One region of the Ruoffia tabacinasalis genome, then DNA from elsewhere that is predicted to be linked to it. Evidence: predicted binding sites of a transcription regulator. Region 1 holds the regulator's gene; the other holds the start of a gene.
The links. The regulator HrcA, encoded in region 1, represses chaperone genes, less so after heat shock. The targets are predictions, from matches to a motif close to TTAGCACTCNNNNNNNNNGAGTGCTAA.

Region 1 (3,219 bases):
TTGAAATTAAGATAGGCGATACTTGGTACTTAGGTAGTGCATCTATAGGTCATAATATTACATTTTACGATAATCATGATTTAACTTGTGAAGTCTACATCTTAGATTTTGATCAAATGATTTATGGTGAAAAAGTCAGAGTCAGATGGCACCATTATTTACGTGGAGAATATAAATTTAATAGTGTCGATGAATTGATTGATCAATTGAAAGTTGATGAAGAGAACACTCGTCTTTATTTCGAAGATCAAGGTGGTGGTCGAGATGTATAAATCAGTGATCAAAAACCTAGCACTCGTATTAATTGGAACGTTTATCTTTTCAATTGCGATTAATTCCATTGTCATTCCTAACCAACTTGGTGAAGGTGGCGTCACAGGGATCACACTCTTACTGTTCTATGTATTTGACATTAGTCCTTCACTGAGTAACTTTATAATCAATGCGATTATTATGCTTATCGGTTGGAAGTTTCTCGAAAAAGAGACAATCTTTTATACGCTCGTCGCAATTGTATCCATGTCATTATTTTTAGAATTTGTATTCTTACCTAGCTTTATTCCAACGAATTCATTATTAGGACCTTTAGCAAGTGGATTTTTAATTGGTCTAGGGATTGGAATTGTTATTTTAGGACACGGGACGACAGCAGGCGTTGATATCATTGCGTTAATCATTAATAAATATATGGGCTTGCAAGTTTCCATTGCATTGTTAATCCTTGACGTTATGATTGTCATTCCATTAACTGTTGTTATCGGTTTAGAAAAAGGCTTACTGACTTTAATCTCATTATATATTACAAGTAAGATTTTAAACTTTGTCATGGAAGGGTATAATCCTAAAAAAGCGATCATGGTTGTATCAAATAAGCATGACGAAATTGCTGAAGAAATTATGAAGAGAGTTGATCGGGGAATCACAGTGTTAAAAGGTTACGGATATTATTCTAAAGCAGAAAAAGATGTTCTATATGTTGTTATTAATCGAATTCAGTTAATTAAAGTTCAAAGAATCATTAATGACATTGATTCAAATGCTTTTGTCACAGTGACTGGAATCCAACAAGTTCTAGGTGAAGGTTTCACATTTAACCTGGATCAATCACATGATATTGAAGAAAATGAAGTAATCTAGCACTCTTAACCAAAGAGTGCTAATTTTTTTGATTTTTTTCGGTAAATCCCTTGACAATTGTCCTAGTAGGATGTATTATAATAACAGTTAGCACTCATATAATTTAAGTGCTAATAAGTGGGGTGAGAAAATGTTGACACCAAGACAACAGGAAGTTCTTAATTTAATTATACAACTTTATGGACAATTTGAAGAACCCATTGGTTCTAAAACTTTACTTCGAGAGAGTTACTTAAAAGTGAGTCCTGCAACAATACGTAATGATATGGTTGTGTTAGAGCAACAAGGCTTACTAATGAAGCCACATACTTCTAGTGGCCGAATACCATCTATTGATGGCTATCGTTATTATATTGACGGGATTATTCATCAGGAAGACAAAGAATTACCATTTCTTGATGATGACGCTAATTTTGAAGAGTTAACTCAAGCGAAACATTATAGTCCGTTACAACTGACACAACTTTGTGCAGATATATTAGTTTCATTGACTGGATTTACAGCAGTGGTACTTGGACAGAATAAAGAATCGCATTATTTTGAAGAATTTAAATTAGTGCCAATCGATCGGACGCGTTATATTTCAATCCTTATGACAGATAAGGGGAATATAGAGAGCGAGCAAATTGAATTAAAAGTGTCACTTTCAAAAGATGATATCACGAAGTTAGTAGAGATGATAAACGATGAACTTAAAGGTGTTGTACTTGAAGATGCCTATCAAAGGATGAAGTTAGGAATACCTTTATTAACTCAACGTTTAACAGGATATCAATTAGATTTCTCTCCGTTGATTGAAAAATCAATGCACCACATAAAAGGACACCGCTATTACATTAGTGGGAAAAGTAATCTCTTTGATTTGATAGATGGACAAACGAGTAGAGAAGCATTGAAACATCTTTTTGAACTCATTGATGGTTCAAGGGAAATGTATCATTTACTCGAAGAGCAAGAAGAAGGCATTAATATTATGTTTGGTTATGAGTTTTTAGCTGATAGCTTAGCGAATATAAATCTTCTCACCGGTTCATTTGTGAATGAAAATCAAAAAATAATCTTAGGATTACTCGGACCTACAACAATGTCCTATGAAAAAGTAATTGCGTTATTAGAAGTGATGATTAACAAATTATCTATTCAATAATATAAATGAAGGAGGGTGTCAATTGACAGATAACGAAAAAAATAACAATGTTGTTGATGAATCTGTAGAAATTATCGAACCAGAGACATCAGAAGAGACAACGTCTGATACACCCGAAGTTTCTGAAGAAGAAACTCAAGAGGTATCAGAATTAGATAAATTAAAACAAGAAAACGAAGAACTAGATGACAAGATATTACGCCTACAAGCTGAGATAGCTAATATGCGTCGTATTAATTCAAGAGAAAGATCTGAAGCAGCAAAATTTAGATCGCAAAACTTAGCGTCATCACTCTTAGAAGTTATTGATAACTTAGAAAGAGCTCTACAAACGGAAACGACATCGGAAGATGGCGAAGCACTTAAAAAAGGTGTTGAAATGGTTCATAACCAATTCAAAAATGCGTTTGAAAAAGAAAAAATTGAAACAATTGATCCATTGAATGAAGAATTTGATCCAAACTTCCACCAAGCAGTAAGTGTCATGCCTGCGGGAGAAGGACAAGAAAGTAATCATGTGATTCAAGTGTTACAAAAAGGATATCGAATTGATAATCGTGTCATTAGACCGGCAATGGTTATCGTATCAGAATAAAATAAAAAGGAGAAATGTAATATGGCTAAAATTATTGGTATTGACTTAGGTACAACAAACTCTGCTGTAGCGGTTCTTGAAGGTGGAGAAGCTAAAATTATTCCAAACCCAGAAGGTAACCGTACAACACCATCTGTTGTAGCTTTAAAAAAAGATGAAATTCAAGTAGGGGAAGTTGCTAAACGTCAAGCAGTAACAAACCCAGATACAGTAAGTTCAATTAAACGTCACATGGGTGACAGTTATAAAGTAACTATGGGAGATAAAGAATATACTCCTCAAGAAATCTCTGCGATGACATTACAATACATTAAAAGTTATGCAGAAGACTACTTAGGTG
Region 2 (3,219 bases), on a different contig from region 1:
AAGACACCGTCCAAATCTCAGATTCACGCGCCGAAGGCTTGTATTTAAAGCGGTGGCAAATCAATAAGTATTTTAAAGAATTGGAAAAAGAAACCTACGGAGCAAAATGGCGCCCCGAAGAAGTGGCGGTAAAATTAATGAAGCGAGCGAGCCGCCGGAAATTCCCAAAAGTGCGCCCAGTAGATGTTGACAAAACGCAGATCTACCGAGGAATTGTGTGCTGCGGGTGCGGTGGTCACAAGATCGATGTTGGAACCGAAAGATATCACGTTGTCTGCCGGTCATGTGGCTACCGCGAGTCAAAAGAAAAAGCAGTGTTGCGAACCCTATGCGACTTAGCAATCCTAGACTATGACCAGCCGCTGACTCGAAGAACCCTAAATTATTACCAAGATACGAAAGGCATTCATAATACAATCCGACACGTCCTAAAGAAATATTTCAAAGTACATAGCCGCGGCCGGACCGCTGACTATATTAACCCAATGAAGCGGATGGAAGACGCATTTGATGATCTAAAATTCCGATTCCGGGATATTCCGTGATAAACGAGCACTCGAAAAAAATTCGAGTGCTCGATTCCGGCTAAACAAGCACTCGAAATGAATTCGAGTGCTCGATTCGGGCTAAACGATCATTCAAAAATAATTCGAGTGCTCGATTCGGACTAAACAATCATTCGAAAAAAATTCGAGTGCTCGTTTCCGACAAAAATCACCAATTTTCACAAACAATCATCACCATATTCGAATTTAATTACTATTTTGCATAATATTTCACATAAAAAGCTTTATTCTCACTATAAAATATATTAGAATATAAAAGTTAGGCTAAATAGGCTCAGAATTCACAATAATTGTAAACCCTCGAAGGTTACATTTGGACAAAGTTTGTGAAGGAGTGCTATAATGAGCATGACTTAAAAATTAGATATAGATAAACCTAGGAGGAGGCAATTTATGGCAAAAGAAATACCAAAAGCGACTGCCTTGAGATTACCCATCTATCATAGGTATTTACGATTCTTGCAACATGCAGGGAAAAAGCGCATTTCTTCAACGGAATTAAGTGAAGCTGTAAAAGTAGATAGTGCGACCATTCGTCGTGACTTTTCATACTTCGGGGCATTGGGGAAACGTGGTTACGGTTACGATGTGGATCACTTATTAGACTTTTTCTCGCGTATTTTGAATCAAGATCGCTTAACGTCGGTTGGACTGGTGGGTGTAGGTAATTTGGGGAATGCACTGATTAACTACAATTTCCGGAAGAATAGCAATATTCGAATTGGAGCCGCGTTTGATGTAAATACTGACATAATTGGAACAATTCAACGTGGTGTCCCAGTTTATTCAATGGATGAATTGGAAGAGCAAATCCAACAACAACAAATTGAAATTATTATTTTATCAGTCCCACAAGACGTCGCAGGAGATATCGTGAACCGAATTATCGAGGCGGGAGTGAAAGGAATCATGAACTTCACGCCACTTAGATTTGATGTACCACGCAACGTTCGTGTTCAAAATGTGGACCTGACAAATGAACTACAGACACTCATTTACTTCATTGATAGTAATATGGATGATGCAGAGGACTTCTCTGATTTTGAAAATAAATAATTGTAAAGCATGCCAAAAGGTGTGCTTTTTTTTTCGAAAAAAATAATTCAATGACTTGATTTTTTGACCAATTTAGACTATTATAAGATTAAACCATTAGCACTCAAATAAAACGAGTGCTAAATATAAAAATAAAAATCATTTGGAGGGTATAATATGATTAAACCTTTAGGAAAACGTGTTGTTATCAAAGTGGCAGAAACAGAAGAAACGACAGCAAGTGGTTTCGTATTACCAAGTTCAGCTAAAGAAAAAGAACAATACGGTGAAATTGTGGCAATTGGACCAGAAATTGAAGAAAAAGATGGCGTTAAAGTTGGCGACACAGTGTTCTTCAAGAATTATTCTGGAACAGAAGTTGAACATGGCGATGAGTCATTGTTGATTATTGAACACAAAGATTTATTAGCAGTCTTAGCATAATATCGAATTTAAAGGAGAGAATATTATATGGCAAAAGATTTAAGATTTTCAGAAGATGCACGTGCAGCTCTACTACGTGGAGTTGATATCTTAGCAGATACAGTTAAAGTAACATTAGGGCCAAAAGGGCGTAATGTCGTATTAGATCAACAATTTGGATCACCAACAATTACAAATGATGGTGTAACGATCGCTCGCGAGATCGAATTGGAAGATCGCTTCGAGAATATGGGTGCACAGTTAGTCATGGAAGTAGCTTCTAAAACGAATGATATTGCAGGTGACGGAACAACGACTGCAACATTATTAACCCAAGCGATTGCACGTGAAGGAATGAAAAACGTGACGGCTGGTGCGAATCCAGTAGGTGTTCGTCGTGGTATTGAGATGGCGACACGCGCGGCTGTAGAAGCTTTACAATCATTATCTCAACCCGTTTCTTCAAAAGAATCGATTGCACAAGTTGCATCGGTATCTTCAGGAGATGAAAAAGTAGGGGAATTAATCGCTGACGCTATGGAAAAAGTAGGTCAAGATGGCGTTATTACCATCGAAGATTCACAATCGATTGAAACTGAATTATCAGTTGTTGAAGGGATGCAATTTGACCGTGGTTACTTATCACAATACATGGTCACAGATAACGAGAAAATGATCGCGGATCTTGAGAATCCATATGTATTAATTACAGACCGTAAAATTACAAACATCCAAGATGTACTACCTTTACTAGAAAGCGTAATGCAAACAAGTCGTCCGTTATTAATTATTGCGGAAGATATTGAAGGAGAAGCATTACCAACACTTGTATTAAACAAATTACGCGGAACATTAAATGTGGTTGCTGTTAAAGCACCTGGTTTTGGTGACCGTCGTAAAGCAATGTTAGAAGACTTAGCTATCTTAACAGGTGCAACGGTTATCTCTGAGGAATTAGGCTTCGAATTGAAAGACGCAACAGAAGAGCACTTAGGTTCAGCAGGTAAAGTCAATGTAACTAAAGACAATACAACAATTGTTGAAGGTGCTGGTTCGAAAGAACAAATTGACAACCGTGTGGCATTAATCCGTGCACAAATCGAAGACACAACAAGTGAATTTGACCGTGAGAAATTACAAGAACGCCTAGCTAAATTAGGTGGCGGAGTGGCTGTGATTAAAGTTGGTGCGGCTA

Region 2: a site for HrcA is predicted at 1,719-1,745, ahead of ACFO5Y_RS09235 (co-chaperone GroES). Genes of this name have one in related genera too.

The regions. Positions count from the first base shown of each region.
Region 1 covers NZ_JBHSHQ010000008.1:41,230-44,448, forward strand. Annotated here, with positions in the region: gene ribF (riboflavin biosynthesis protein RibF) at 1-272, shown strand, start outside; gene ACFO5Y_RS01305 (YitT family protein) at 265-1,137, shown strand; gene hrcA (heat-inducible transcriptional repressor HrcA) at 1,268-2,284, shown strand; gene grpE (nucleotide exchange factor GrpE) at 2,307-2,879, shown strand; gene dnaK (molecular chaperone DnaK) at 2,901-3,219, shown strand, end outside.
Region 2 covers NZ_JBHSHQ010000055.1:19,234-22,452, reverse strand. Annotated here, with positions in the region: gene ACFO5Y_RS09245 (nuclease-related domain-containing protein) at 1-545, shown strand, start outside; gene ACFO5Y_RS09240 (redox-sensing transcriptional repressor Rex) at 960-1,622, shown strand; gene ACFO5Y_RS09235 (co-chaperone GroES) at 1,779-2,045, shown strand; gene groL (chaperonin GroEL) at 2,073-3,219, shown strand, end outside.